Regions from separate parts of the Streptomyces sp. NPDC006510 genome, predicted to be linked through region 1. Evidence: riboswitches for the same ligand, from Rfam matches in the RefSeq annotation. Region 1 holds a riboswitch; the other holds the start of a gene.
The links. Region 1 has a riboswitch for S-adenosylmethionine ahead of ABZY11_RS08420 (aminotransferase class V-fold PLP-dependent enzyme). Riboswitches for the same ligand answer to the same signal wherever they lie in the genome.
Positions count from the first base shown of each region.

Region 2: linked by a shared signal. The riboswitch ahead of ABZY11_RS33195 (hypothetical protein) and the one ahead of ABZY11_RS08420 (aminotransferase class V-fold PLP-dependent enzyme) in region 1 are both predicted to bind S-adenosylmethionine.

Region 1 covers NZ_JBEXPH010000017.1:46,505-53,833, reverse strand. Annotated here, with positions in the region: gene ABZY11_RS08435 (Rieske 2Fe-2S domain-containing protein) at 1-453, shown strand, start outside; gene ABZY11_RS08430 (cytochrome bc complex cytochrome b subunit) at 450-2,075, shown strand; gene trpD (anthranilate phosphoribosyltransferase) at 2,199-3,263, shown strand; SAM riboswitch class IV at 3,348-3,465, shown strand; gene ABZY11_RS08420 (aminotransferase class V-fold PLP-dependent enzyme) at 3,642-5,018, shown strand; gene ABZY11_RS08415 (Lrp/AsnC ligand binding domain-containing protein) at 5,095-5,376, opposite strand; gene ABZY11_RS08410 (rhomboid family intramembrane serine protease) at 5,373-6,113, opposite strand; gene ABZY11_RS08405 (hypothetical protein) at 6,277-6,519, shown strand; gene ABZY11_RS08400 (NYN domain-containing protein) at 6,553-7,329, shown strand, end outside.
Region 2 covers NZ_JBEXPH010000157.1:396-7,724, forward strand. Annotated here, with positions in the region: partial or broken gene ABZY11_RS33175 (SAM-dependent methyltransferase) at 1-243, shown strand, start outside; gene ABZY11_RS33180 (DUF5110 domain-containing protein) at 216-731, opposite strand; gene ABZY11_RS33185 (cytochrome P450) at 1,351-2,664, shown strand; gene ABZY11_RS33190 (cytochrome P450) at 2,661-3,923, shown strand; SAM riboswitch class IV at 3,973-4,082, shown strand; gene ABZY11_RS33195 (hypothetical protein) at 4,131-4,538, shown strand; gene ABZY11_RS33200 (DUF4232 domain-containing protein) at 4,546-5,082, opposite strand; gene ABZY11_RS33205 (cytochrome P450) at 5,370-6,737, opposite strand; gene ABZY11_RS33210 (hypothetical protein) at 7,000-7,329, opposite strand, start outside.

The DNA of each region.
Region 1 (7,329 bases):
AAGCAGCTCATCAACATGAACACGATGGAGCCGCTGCGTCCCGAGGACGTCGCCGTCGGTTCGCTGACCTTCGCCATGCCCGAGGGCCTGGAGGAGAGCGCGCACGACTTCCAGAACCAGATCGCCAAGGCCGCGCTGATGATCATCCGCATCGAGCCGGACAACATCAAGGACAAGCGCGAGCGCGAGTGGGCCCACGAGGGAATCGTGGCCTTCTCCAAGATCTGCACCCATGTCGGCTGCCCGATCAGTCTGTACGAGCAGCAGACCCACCACGTGCTCTGCCCGTGCCACCAGTCCACCTTCGACCTCTCCGACGGCGCCCGCGTCATCTTCGGTCCGGCCGGTCACGCCCTTCCGCAGCTGCGGATCGGTGTGAACGCCGAGGGCAACCTCGAAGCGCTCGGTGACTTCGAAGAGCCCGTCGGTCCTGCCTTCTGGGAGCGCGGATGAGTACTGCGACCGACACACAGCGCAAGGCGCCCGCCGGTGAGCGGGTGGCCGACTGGGCGGACGGCCGGCTCGGGATCTACTCCCTGGCCAAGGCCAACATGCGCAAGATCTTCCCGGACCACTGGTCCTTCATGCTCGGGGAGATCGCGCTCTACAGCTTCATCATCATCATCCTCACGGGTGTGTATCTGACGCTGTTCTTCGACCCGAGCATGAGCGAGGTCGTGTACCACGGCTCGTACGAGCCGATGCAGGGCATCCGGATGTCCGCGGCCTACGCCTCGACGCTGGACATCAGCTTCGACGTCCGCGGCGGTCTGCTCGTTCGCCAGATCCACCACTGGGCCGCGCTGATCTTCCTGGCCGGCATGTTCGTGCACATGATGCGCGTCTTCTTCACGGGTGCGTTCCGCAAGCCGCGTGAGATCAACTGGCTGTTCGGCTTCCTGCTGTTCGTGCTGGGCATGTTCACCGGCTTCACCGGCTACTCGCTCCCGGACGACCTGCTGTCCGGTACGGGTGTCCGCTTCACCCAGGGCGCGATCCTGTCGATGCCGGTTGTCGGCACGTACATCTCGATGTTCCTGTTCGGCGGAGAGTTCCCCGGTCACGACTTCGTCGGCCGGTTCTACTCGATCCACATCCTGCTGCTGCCGGGTATCATGCTCGGTCTGCTGGTGGCGCACCTGATCCTGGTCTTCTACCACAAGCACACGCAGTTCGCGGGTCCCGGCCGGACCAACAAGAACGTCGTCGGCATGCCGCTGCTGCCGGTGTACATGGCGAAGGCCGGTGGCTTCTTCTTCCTGGTCTTCGGCATCATCGCCGTCATCGCGGCCATCGCCACGATCAACCCGATCTGGAACATCGGCCCGTACCGTCCGGACCAGGTGTCCACCGGCGCCCAGCCCGACTGGTACATGGGCTTCGCCGAGGGACTGATCCGAGTGATGCCCGGCTGGGAGATCAACCTCTGGGGCCACACGCTCGTCCTGGGTGTGTTCATCCCACTGATGGTCTTCGGACTGGTGCTCGGGGTCATCGCCGTCTACCCGTTCGTCGAGTCCTGGATCACCGGGGACAAGCGCGAGCACCACATCCTGGACCGCCCGCGCAACGCCCCGACCCGGACGGCCTTCGGCGTCGCCTGGATCACCGAGTACGTCGTCGTCTTCATCGGCGGTGCCAACGACCTGTGGGCCACGCACTTCCACCTGTCGCTGAACGCCATCTCCTGGTTCGTCCGGATCTTCATCTTCGCGGGCCCGGTCCTCGCGTTCATCGCCACCCGGCGGATCTGCCTCGGCCTCCAGCGCCGCGACAAGGAGAAGGTGCTGCACGGGCGCGAGTCCGGCATCATCAAGCGCCTGCCGCACGGTGAGTTCGTCGAGATCCACGAGCCGCTCAGCCCCGAGCAGCTGCACACGCTCACCGCGCACGAGCAGTACAAGCCGGTCGAGATCGGCCCGACGGTCGACGAGAACGGTGTCGAGCGCAAGGTGTCTCTCCTGCAGAAGCTGCGGGCCCGGCTCAGCAAGGGCTACTTCGGCGAGAACAACCAGATCGCCAAGCCCACCGTCGAGGAGTACAAGGAGATCACCAGCAGCCACGGTCACCACTGATCGCCTGAACTGATCGCCACAGCGGGAGCCCCGTCCATTCGATGGACGGGGCTCTTTGCCGTCCCCGGCGCTCGATAGGGTGGAGGCGATCCCTTTTACCGGCTGTGGACCCAGGAGCGGACCATGAACGTTGTGACCCCGATCGGCGGCGACAGCGTGGCGGACCGTTCCTGGCCCGGTGTGCTGAACCCCCTGCTGCGCGGCGAGAACCTCACCGCCGACGAAACCGCGTGGGCGATGGACCGCATCATGAGCGGTGAGGCGAGCGATGTGCAGATCGCCGGGTTCGCGGTGGCCCTGCGCGCCAAGGGCGAGACCATCGACGAGGTGTCCGGCCTGGTGCGGGCGATGTACGAGCACGCCAACACCATCCACGTACCCGGTCGCACGGTCGACATCGTCGGCACCGGCGGCGACCTCGCCAAGACGGTCAACATCTCCACCATGTCGGCGGTCGTCGTCGCCGGTACCGGCGCCAAGGTCGTCAAGCACGGCAACCGCGCCTCCTCGTCGGCGAGCGGTTCCTCCGACGTGCTGGAGAAGCTCGGCGTCAACCTGGACCTCAGCGCGCAGCGGGTCGTCGAGGTCGCCGAGGAGGCGGGCATCACCTTCTGCTTCGCGGTGAAGTTCCACCCCGCCCTGCGTTATGTCGCCCGGGCCCGCAAGGAGCTCGGCACGCCGACGACGTTCAACATTCTCGGGCCGCTCACCAACCCGGCCAGGGTGCGCTCCCAGGCCGTCGGCGTGGCCGACCTGAAGATGGCGCCCATCGTCGCCGGAGTCCTTGCCGAGCGCGGCAATTCGGCGCTGGTCTTCCGCGGCGACGACGGCCTGGACGAGCTGACGACGACCGCGACCTCGCGGGTATGGGTGGTCCGGGACGGAACGGTGCGCGAGGAGGCGTTCGACCCGCGCGACGTCGGCCTGGAACTGGTGCCCGTGCAGGCCCTGCGCGGTGCGGACGCCTCGTACAACGCCGATGTGGCCCGGCGGGTGCTGGCCGGCGAGCGGGGCCCCGCGCGGGAGGCCGTGCTGCTCAACTCGGCGGCGGCCCTGGTGGCCCTCGACCCGACGGACGGCACGCTGAACGAGCAGCTCGCCGCCGGTATCGCGAAGGCCGCCGAGTCCATCGACTCCGGGGCGGCGGCCCGCGCGCTGGAGCGCTGGGTGGCGGTCAGCAACGCCTGAACGGGCGGAGATGTGGCGCGGGGCGAAGTCCGGATCCTGGACTGCGCCTTGCGCGTCTTCGTACGTATGGCAAGATGCTGGGCAGGTCATGAGTGACAGCGACTACGGCCCCGGCCCGCTGTCCGGCAACCCTCCGTCCGTGGCGGGGTGCCCCGGGTGAAGACCAGGCCGTAGGCAGCGAGGTCTGCGGCAAGCGCGGGCCCCTCGGCATCTGTGAATGCCAGCCCCCGGGGTCCTGGTCCCTAGGGAGCCTCTTGTGAGCACGCGAATGCGATAGGGCCTTCCGGCCCTCCTCCGCACACCCCTCTTTCACTTTCCGCTGCGCTGCCGCGTATCCGCCGGCGCATGCAATTCGCCTGCCTCTTACGGGAGTTCGCCATGTCTGTCTTCACCGCTGCCGCCGACCAGTCGCTTTGTGCCCCTCTGCCGGTTCTGGGCAAGGATGTGACGGTTCCGCTGGTCACCGGCGGTGAGGTCACGTACGCCGCTCTCGACTACGCCGCCAGCGCCCCCGCGCTCCAGCGCGTCTGGGACGACGTCGCCGCGTACGCCCCGTACTACGGCAGCGTCCACCGCGGGGCCGGGTACCTCTCGCAGCTCTCCACGGACCTCTTCGAGAACAGCCGCGCGACCGTCGCGGAGTTCCTCGGCTGCCGCGCCGACGACCAGGTGATCTTCACCCGCTCGACCACCGACTCGCTGAACCTGCTGGCCGCGGTCGTCCCGGCCGACTGCCAGGTCTTCGTGTACGAGACCGAGCACCACGCCTCGCTGCTGCCGTGGCGCGACGCCCGGGTGACGTACCTGAACGCCCCGCGCACCCCCGCCCAGGCCGTCGAGACGCTGGAGCGGGCGCTCGCCGACCGCGAGCCCCACGGCCCCGCGCTGGTCTGTGTCACCGGCGCCTCCAACGTCACCGGCGAACTCTGGCCGGTGAAGGAGCTGGCCGCCGCCGCGCACGCGCACGGTGCCCGGATCGTGCTGGACGCCGCCCAGCTCGCCCCGCACCACCCCGTCGACATCGCCGACCTGGATGTGGACTGGGTCGCCTTCTCCGGACACAAGCTGTACGCGCCCTTCGGCTCGGGCGTCCTCGCCGGCCGGGCCGACTGGCTGCAGGAGGCCGAGCCCTACCTCGCGGGCGGCGGCGCCTCGCGCAAGGTGGCCCGTCGCACCGACGGCGGTGTGGACGTCGAGTGGCATTCCACCGCCGCCCGCCACGAGGCCGGTTCCCCCAACGTCATCGGTGTGTACTCCATCGCCTCCGCCTGCAAGGCGCTCACCGAGGCGGGCTTCGACGACCTGGTCGCCCGGGAGCAGTACCTCGTCGATGCCGTCCGGACCGGGCTCGCCGGGGTTCGGGAGGTCAAGGTGCTCTCGCTGTTCGGCGACGACGCCCCGCGGGTCGGCGTCATCTCCTTCGTGGTGGAGGGCTGGAACAGCTCGCACTTCGCCGCCGCGCTCTCCGCCGAGTACGGCATCGGGGTCCGCGACGGCCTGTTCTGCGCCCACCCGCTGGTCCGCACCCTGCTGGGCAGCGACCCGCAGGAGGTCGGCGAGTGCGGTGCGCCGGAGGCCGAGCCGGGGGAGCGGTCGCTCAACGCGATCCGGGTGAGCTTCGGCGCCGGTACCCCGGACGAGCACATCGAGCGTTTCGTCCGCGCGGTCAGGGAGCTGGTGAGCGAGGGCGCCCAGTGGAAGTACCGCACCGAGGACGGCCGCTGCGTCCCGGACCGGGGTGCGGCGCAGCTCTGACGGCACACAGCACTTCGGCGGGGGACGGGCAGTCGAGCCCGTCCCCCGCCGAAGTGTCACACCGTGAAGGGTGTGCCTATGCGTCGAGGCCGATGGCGAAGGCGGCCTCCAGGTCGTGCTGCGAGTAGGTACGGAACGCCACATGCGTGTCGGTGGCCTCGACGCCGGGGATCTTGCTGATCCGGCCGGGGATGACATCGGCGAGATCGTCGTGCTTGGCCACCCGGACCATGGCGATGAGATCGTACGTACCGGTGACCGAGAAGACCTCGCTGACACTGTCCAGCGCGGCGATGGCCTCGGCGATCTCGGGAATCCGGTCCACGCTGGTTTTGATGAGCACGATCGCGGTGATCACGGCTGGCTGTCTCCCTCGGTGGCCGTGGCTGGTGCCTTCACTCTATCCGTACGCCGGTAACGCCCCCAGGCGTAGAGAAAGCCGAGTGCGAAGCCCACCACATGGGCCAGATAGGCCACGCCCGGCCCTCCGCTGCCCGCACCCTGGACCGCCAGCCACTGCAGGACGAACCAGAAGACCAGCACGATCCAGGCGGGGAAGCGCAGCGGCAGGAAGAAGAGGAACGGGAACAGGCTGGTGACCCGGGCCCGGGGGAACAGGTACAGGAACGCCCCGAGCACCGCCGAGATCGCCCCCGACGCGCCCACCAGTGTCTGGTCGGACGTGGCGTGCGCGGCCGCGTAGGCGACCAGGGCGAGATAGCCGCAGATGACATAGAAGAAGGTGAACCCGACCCGGCCCATGCGCTCCTCGGTCATCGCCCCGAACACGTAGAGGAAGAGCAAGTTGCCGAGCAGATGCAGCCAGCTGCCGTGCACGAAGAGGGCGGTGAGGGGGGTGAGCAGGGCGCGCGCGGAGCCCTCCCACAGCTCGCTGGGGATCACGCCCCAGCGTTCGAAGTACCCGGCCTGGGCGGCGAGCAGGGCGTCGGCGGTGCCGGGGACCGGGTTGAAGCCGGACAGCGGGCTGATCACGAAGACCAGGGAGCAGGCCGCGATCAGGGCATGGGTCACCAATGGTCCGCCCGGGGTGACCGTACGCAGCAGCCCACCGGTCACAGCTCGCCGATCGATCATGAACAGAGCATGACGCAAGCGGAGGGAACGGGACAGACCGCCTCGCCGTGTCGGGGGGACACGGCGAGGCCGTAGGGTTGCGGCAGGACATCCGCAGTTCGACGGCGCACCGCGAGATCCTTGAAGCAAGGCAGCACGAGGCTCGACGAAAGAGGACGCAACGATGACGACGGTTCCCCAGCCGACCGACGGGACCCGCTGGCGCTGCACGCTCTGCGGAAATCTCACGCGCTTCGACGTGACGCGCTCCTCGAAGGTCGTCGAATATGTCCATCTCGACCTGGCCGGTGAGTCCAGCGTCGAGGAACGCGAGGTGGTCAGTGAGACCATCGAGTCGGTGCGCTGCCGTTGGTGCAACGCGGTGGACCAGATCGAACTGGTGGACAGGCCGGGTGCCGACTCCTGACGGAGCCGCGCCCACAGACATTTGGGGTGACGGATGGTGGAGCAGCCCGCTGGCGGCGCCGAGTCGGCCGAGGCGGCCGACGGCGCCGTGGAGGCGCTCGACCGCCCGCTGCCCGAAGGTGTACGGCGGCGGGTCGTGGCGCTGGTCTCGGACGCGTTCGGCGGCCTGACGGTCACCGAACTCCCGGCCCAGCTGCGACAGTACGCCCGCTTCACCCCGACCCGGCGGGCCAAGTTCGCCGGGAACGCGATGGCAGCCGCCCTGGAGGGCGACGCGCTCTTCCGGCAGCGCATCGGCGAGCGGCTCAAGGAGGAGCAGCCGGAGCTGGCCGCCGCCCTGGAAGCCGGTGCGCCGCCCGCCGCGGCCGACCCCGTCGATGTGGCCGCGGCGGCCTATGTGCTGCGCCCGGCGGGCTGGGTCAAGCTGGTCGCCGCCGCAGGCGAGGAGGCCCAGCGCGCGGACGCCGAGCGCGCCGACGAGGAGAGCCGCCGCGAACTGGAGCGGCTGCGCGAGGAACTCGTCCGCGCCCGCTCCCAGACGAAGAGCGAGACGGAGCGGCTGCGCGGCGAGCTGGACGCGGCCCGCAAGGAAGCCGAATCCCTTCAGCGCAAGCTGCGCAGCGCCGTCAACGAGGTCAAGCGCGGCGAGGCCGCGTTGCGCCGCAGCCGGGCCGAGACCGACGCCGTACGGTCCGAGGCGGCCGCCCAGGTCTCCGCGGCGGAGAGCGAGAGCCGCCGGCTCAAGGCTCGGCTCGGTGAGGCCGAGGCGTCCGTGGAGGCGGGCCGCCGCGCCGCCAGGGAGGGCCGCTCG
Region 2 (7,329 bases), on a different contig from region 1:
TCACAGCTCACCGGTGACTTCGACCCCGAGAGCGTCGAGAAGGGGGTGGCCTCGTACGCGGCGGGCGGTGTGACGCTCGTACCGAGGTCGCACCGAGGAATCAGCCGTTTCTTCGACGGGCTGGACATGGTGGAACCCGGCCTCGTCCAGGTCGTCGACTGGCATCCGGAGCTGAGCCTCGGCGAGCTTCCGGTGGAGACGCAGCCGGTGCCGATCTACGGTGGGGTCGCCCGCAAGCCGTAGCGCGACGGGCGCATGGGGCAGGGGTCGCCCGGAGACGGCCCCTGCCCATCTGCTGTTGCGTATGCGCGCGCTGCCCACTTCCGCAGCTCGACCGTGAAGCCGCGAGCGGTGGAGACGGTCGGCGTCTTGATCTCCGTGATCCCGGTCGCGGGGTCGGTGAAGCAGCCGGAATCGGCCGCGGCGAACGCCGCCGCCGAGTTCATCCGGTGCAGTCGGCTGTGGCCCATGACGACCTGCGACAGGGCGTTTTTGGCGTGCACGGTGAGATCGTACGAGCGGGCGGACACCTTGCCCTCGTAACTGCCCACGCTCGCACCGATCTTGACGGTGATGTCGCCCTTCCCGCCGTGGGCGGGTGCCTGGACCCGTACGTGCTGGGTGGCCGATGCTCCCTGCGCGAACTCCCGCGTCACACCGTCGCCCTCGTAGAGCGTGCAGCCCGTGGTGCCGGGTGGATGTCGTAACCGAGCCGGGTCCTCCCAGGACAGGGTGCCCTTGGGTCACATCGGCACGATCGATCCGCCCTTGACGAAGAGCGGCAGGGTATCGAGCGGTGCCTGGTGGCCGTCGACCGTGGTCGGGCCCCGTGAAGTAGTACGCGTCCAGGCGCAGTTCCTGCTGACCGGTCCGCACCGGGGAGCGCTTCAGGCTCTGCCGCATGCCGCCACCGGTCCAGCGCAGCGGCTTCTTGTAGACGCGCATCACCACTCCTTTGGAGCGGATTCCGTAGTAGGTGCCCGCGTCGAAGGCGCTGGTGTGCGGTTGTGCGGTGGGACGGCGTCGGATCATGCGGCTGTCCTTCGGGTCGGCGAGTACGCCGTCCGGGGATGCCTGAAGCCGCAGAGTGTCGTCGGTGAAGAACTCGGCGCGGGCCTTGAGCGGACCGGCCTGCCTGATCGCGCCATGGCGGGAATTGGTGACCGGCGCGTGGCACATCCCCGACTTTTTGATCAGTCCTGATCAGAAAACGGTCTCTCTGGACCGAAAAAGTGGTGAGAACGGTCGTGAATAGTGCCTAAAGACTCACCGAATTTCCCTATAGTGAAGCCGCGTTGATCATCCGACCACCGCAACGAGCGAAGCCTTCGTCGCAGGAGATTCCGTACGATGACGACGCCCGCATCCGCGGTGCCCGACCGCCCGTCCGTATCCCCGGCGCCCCCCGTCGGACGCTGTCCGGCAGGTGCCGGTACGTCCGCCGTGCCACTGAGCGGACCCGAGTTCCACACGGAACCCCATGTCGTCTACCGCGCCATGCGGAGCGAACACGGACCCGTCGTACCCGTCGAGCTGCCCGGCGAGGTGCCGGCCTGGCTGGTCATCGGCTACCGGGAGCTCCACCAGGTCACCAGCGACGGCGAGTTGTTCCCCAGGGACGTCGCGCTGTGGAACCAGTGGGGGAACATCCCCGAGGACTGGCCGCTGTTGCCGATGGTCGGCACCCCGATGCCGTCCATCTACTTCACCGCCGGGGCCGAGCACCGACGTCACGCCGCGATGGTCGGGCAGGCGCTTGAGGAGGTCGAGCACTTCGAACTCCGCAGGGACTGCGAGGAGTTGGCCGATCGCCTCGTCGACGGACTCTGTGACCGCGGCACGGCGGACCTGATCGCCGACTTCGCTGTGCCGCTGCCGGTGCTCGTCCTCGCCCGTCTGATCGGATTCCCCGACGCGGACGGTCCGCGGATCGCCGAGGTGCTGAGGGATCTGGCCGACGGCGGTCCCGGCGCGCAGGAGGCCCATCTGCGGTTCGGCGAACACATGCAGCGGCTGCTGGCGGCCAGGCGGGCCGCACCCGGCAACGACGTGACCTCGCGCATGCTGGCGTACGCCGGAGAGTTCACCGATCAGGAGTACGTGCTCGATCTGATGGCCATCACGGCGGCGGGGCACCTCACCACGGCCGACTGGATCGGCAGCTCGCTCCGGCTGATGCTCACCGACGACCAGTTCGCCGTGGCGCTCTCCGGCGGTCGGCACAGCGTCGCCGAAGCCATGAACGAGGTGCTCTGGGAGGAGGGCCCGACGCAGATCCTCGCCGGTCGCTGGGCGGCCCGCGACACCCGGCTGGGGGGTCGGAGCATCCGGGCCGGGGACATGCTGCTGCTGGGCCTGGGTGCCGCCAACGCCGATCCGCACATCCGGCAGCATCTCTCCACCTCGGGAGGGCTGTCCGGGCAGAGCGGCAACAGCGCGCACCTGGCGTTCAGTCACGGCGAATACCGCTGCCCCTTCCCCGCGCAGGAGATCGCCGAAATCATCGCCCGCACCGGGATCGAGGTGCTGCTCGACCGGCTGCCCGACCTGGAACTTTCGGTACCCGCAGAGGAGTTGGTGCGGCGACAGTCCGCCTTCCTGCGGGGGACGACCGCGCTGCCCGTCCGGTTCGCCCCCGTCCGTCCGACAGGAGACTTGTCTTGAACTGCCCGCACGCCGCCGCCCGGGAAGCCGCTTCGAGTGGTGGGGCCGTTGTCATCGACCCGCTGGTCCAAAACCTGGACGGTGAGACGGCACAGCTGCGTGATGCCGGTCCGCTCGCCAGGATCGAACTGCTCGGCGTCCCGGCCCTGACCGTCACCCGCCATGCCCTGGCCCGCCAACTGCTCGTCGACCCCCGGCTGGTCAAGGACCTCGATGCCTGGGGGCTCTGGCAGCGCGGCGAGGTCACACACGAGTGGCCGTTGATCGGCGTGATCGATGCCGGGCGTTCCATGTTCACCGTGGACGGCGCCGAGCACCGACGACTGCGCACCAAGACCTCCCAGGCGCTCACACCGCGCCGGCTGGAGGAGATACGCCCGGAGATCGAGAAGTTCACCGAGGAACTGCTCGATGCCCTCGCTGAACGGAGCGAGCGGAACGAGGGCGGTGCGGTCGACCTCAAGTCCGTGTTCGCCCAGCCGTTGCCGATGCGGGTCGTCGGCATGCTGATGGGTGTGGACGAGGCCCAGCACCCCATGCTGATGAAGCGGTACAAGGCGTTCTTCTCCATGCTCACACCGCAGGAGGAACGCCTGGCGCTGCTGGCGGAGTTGGACGTCTTCTACGCCGCTCTCGTACGCGAGAGGACGGCGCGTCCGACCGACGACCTCACCAGCGCCCTCATCCTTGCCGAAGAAGGCGGCGAACCGCTCACCGAGGAAGAGGTGGTGGGCAATCTCAAGGCGATGGTGGCCGCCGGGCACGAGACCACCATCGGGCTGATCCTGAACGCCGTACGGGCCCTGCTCACCCACCCCGACCAACTGCGCAGGGTTCTCGACGGTGAGATCCCGTGGGAGACGGTGATCGAGGAGACCCTGCGCTGGGACACCCCCACCACTCATCTGCTGATGCGGTTCGCCACGGAGGACATCCAGGTGGGCGACGACGTGATCGCGAGGGGGGAGGGAGTGGTGATCTCCTATCGCGCCATCGGCCGTGACGTCGAGCAGCACGGGGCGGATGCCGACTCCTTCGACATCACCAGGCCGGCTCCGATCCGCCACATGACCTTCGGCCACGGACCCCACATCTGCCCCGGAGCCGCGCTCTCCCGGGTCGAGGCAGGCATCGCCCTGCCCGCACTGTTCGGGCGTTTCCCCCGGCTGCGGGCGGCCATCGCGGACGAGGAGGTCCGCAAGCTGCCGGTGATGACGCAGAACGACATGGAAGCCTTCCCCGTTCTGCTGCACGGCTGAGAACCTGACGACCCGTCGGGCACCTCGTCGGTGGGATACAGTTCTGGCAGGTCATGAGTTCCAGTGCACAGCCCCGGCTAACTGGACGGCACCCCGCTCCGCTGCGGGTGCTCCGGGTGACGACCGGCCCCATGCGCGGCGCATGGGGAACAGCGGACCATCGGGGCGGCGCACCTGGGGTCCATGATCCTGGGAAGGCGAAGAAGCATGCTCCCCCATCCCGTCCGGAACGACGACTGCCCCAGCCACGGCCCCGGTCACCACGTCCACTGGATCCACGCCAGGAAGTGCCACCAGGAGCCCGGCCAGGCCGTGGAGCTCCTGCTCACCTCCGGTGACGTCGGCGCCGACGGCTGGATCGAGCTGCGTCCCGCCTTCGATCACGCCGAGGAACTGCCGAAGGTGTGGACGCATGCCCCGGCAGCCCTCACGGAACTGCTCGCGCAGCACCGCGGACGCGTGTTCTGGCTGCCGCGGTGGCACGCCCTGAAGCTGGTGGACTCCGCAGGCCGTGCCACCGCCCTGGTCAACGCCGGTTTCGAGGGCGGCCCGCTCTGCACGACGACGGCCCCCGACCTGCGGCGGACCGCCGGCGGCACGAGCTACGGTCTGTAGCCGCCCGTCAGCGCAGCGCGTCCGCCAGTGCGCTGTCCGCCGCGGCGCGCGACTCCTGCCAGAGGGTGGTCACCGGCTCCCACACATGGACTCCCTCAGGCATGCCCACGGTGGCCCCGCCGAAGGCGACGCCCAGATGGGAGGGGTCCGCCGCCACGGACAGGCTGCCGACGACGTGGCCTTCGGTGGCCGCCGGGTCCGCGGTCCGCACGGCGGCGTACGCCCGCTCGTCCCGGGACAGTACGTACGGCCCGCTCCCGGTGGGCGGGACGGCCTCGGCGGAGCCGTCCAGGCCCCTGAAGGTGATCGTGGGGATCCGGTCGACCACGCAGGACCGGTTGCCGTTGTTGGTGACGCTGATACGGGCGACGTTCCGCTGTCCGCCGGGTGCGGCGTGTACTTCGAGGGCCTTTTCCTGGCAGGTTCCGAGGCGGCTCGCGGTACCGGCGGGCGCGGGGCCGGCCGTTGCCGACGCCGTGGTGACGGTCAGTGGCAGGGCGGCTGCGACGGCGAGCCCGGCGGTGAGAGCGGAGCGGAGACGCATGGTGTTTCTCCCGTTGGATCGACAGCCTGCGGATACGGCCGGACGGCCCGTCGGCCGGTGCGGCCGACATGGACAGTGTGAACTGTATGGCCCGACCTCCGCGACAGATCGGATATATCCGTCCGATGTATCCGGTGCCGGGACGGGCTACCACGGGTGTCGGCCTCCTCGGCCGGGGGCCGGGCCGACACAAGCGGCATGCGGCGCTTCGGGTCGGAGCCGCTCAAGGGGCGGGGCCGCCGGGGACCGAAGCGGCCACCGGGCCCGGCGCCCCGCCCCGTGGGCCGTCACCGTGTCCGGACGGTCGCCATCACTTCCCGGTCCGGCTGAAGCGTCAGTGCCGGTACCGGCTCGATGACACCCGGGTCCACGTCCAGCTCGAAGCGGCGCGCCAGCACGGCCAGGATCAGCACCGCCTCGACCATCGCGAACCGCGTGCCCAGACAGACCCGGGGGCCGCCGCCGAACGGGAACCAGGCGTACTCCGCGATGTCGTCGCCGGTCTCCGGATCCCAGCGCTCGGGGCGGAACTCCTCCGGCTCGGGGAACCACCGCTCGTCGCGCTGGGTCACCCACTGGCTGGTCCACACCCGGGTGCCCTCCGGCATCGGGACACCGCCGATCTGCGCGCCCGCCTTCGCGACGCCGGTGACCAGCCAGATCGTCGGGTACAGGCGCAGCGTCTCCTTGACCACGGACTGGGTGTACGTCAGCCGCGCGTAGTCGTCGAACCCCGGCTCCCGGTCGCCGAGAACCCGGTCCAGCTCCTCGGTGAGCGCGGTACGCACCCGCGGATTGCGGGCGAGCAGATACCAGGCCCACACCAGGGTGGAACTGGTCGTCTCGTGCCCGCCGATGTACAGCGTGACCGTCTCGTCGCGGATCTCCTGGTCGGTGAGGTGCGCGCCCGTCTCGTCGACCGCGGTCAACAACCGGCTCAGCAGGTCGGGGCGTTCGTCCCCGCCGTCGCGATGGCGGGCGACGACCCGGCCCACCTCGGCGTCGATGACCGCCGCGGCCTTCTTGATCCTGGCCCGGCCCGGAGTCGGCACCCAGTCCGGCAACAACGCGCCGATCCCGGCGAACTCCTTGCCGATCTCCTGCTGCGCCACATCCATCGCCCGGCCCATCGCCTCGGCGTCGGCCGCCGTGTCGACGCCGAAGATGGTGCGCACAGCGATCCGCTGGGTCAGCGCCGCCATCTCCCGTTTGATGTCGATGCGTTCACCGGCCGACCAGGTGTCCGCCAGCTCCACCGTGCTGCTCGCCATCGTCGCCGCGTACGACCGCACCTGCTTGGGCCGTACGGAGGGCTGCACCAGCGACCGCTTCCGCCGCCAGTCCGTGCCGCGGGCGACCACCACGCCGTTGCCCATCACGGTCCGGAAGGCGATCCCGAGCGCCGGCTGGTCGAAGGAGCGTTCCGTCTCGGTGAGCAGCTCGCCTATGCAGTCCGGATCGGCTATGTACACACATGAGTTGGGGCCGAACCGCCAGCCCACCATGTCCCCGTGGGAGCGCAGACGCTCGAAGAAGGCGAGGGGGTTCTTTCCGAACTGCGGCAGGCTCCCGAGGAACGGCAGCCCCTTCGGGCCCGGCACGATCCGGTGGCTCCGCGGCTCGGCGTCGATGGCCGGGCCGGTCTCCGTGGACATGAAAGTCTCCGCTCCCTTGTGGCGCACCCGAATCGGTGCGCGGCGACCTGACTTCAGCGCTACCGCACGCCCTGGAACAAGTCATCGGCCTTGTGCGGTACGTGAGTTGTCGAGGGTAGCCGCGCGGCGCCGCTCCGGGAGCACCCGGGCGGCAGGGTGGCCGAGGAGACGCTGTCCGTCACCGCCGGACGGGCCCTGGTCCGGGCCCGTCCGGCGGCGTGCCGGTCTCCTGGTCCGGAGCCCGTCCCGCTGCGTGCGCGGGTCAGACGCCCGGCGGGACCCGGGACGGGCGGCCGCTGCCGCGGGGGTGGGTGTATCCGAAGAGGGCCGCGAGCGCCCCGAGCACGCCGCCGCCGACCGTCCACAGCCAGCGGTCGGTCCACCAGCCCGACGCCCAGCCGTCCTCGGGCTCACTGCCGAGCGAGACCTTGGGCGAGGTGCCGTCGTCGCCGGCGGCCGAGCCGTCCGAGGCCTGCTTCACGGAGGACGCGCCGGGGACCAGCGGCTCGGCGAGGGTGCCGTCCACGTCACCGGCGCCACCCTTGTCGGCCGCCGTGATCTCGACCTCGGTCTGTACCGGAAGGCCGAGGTC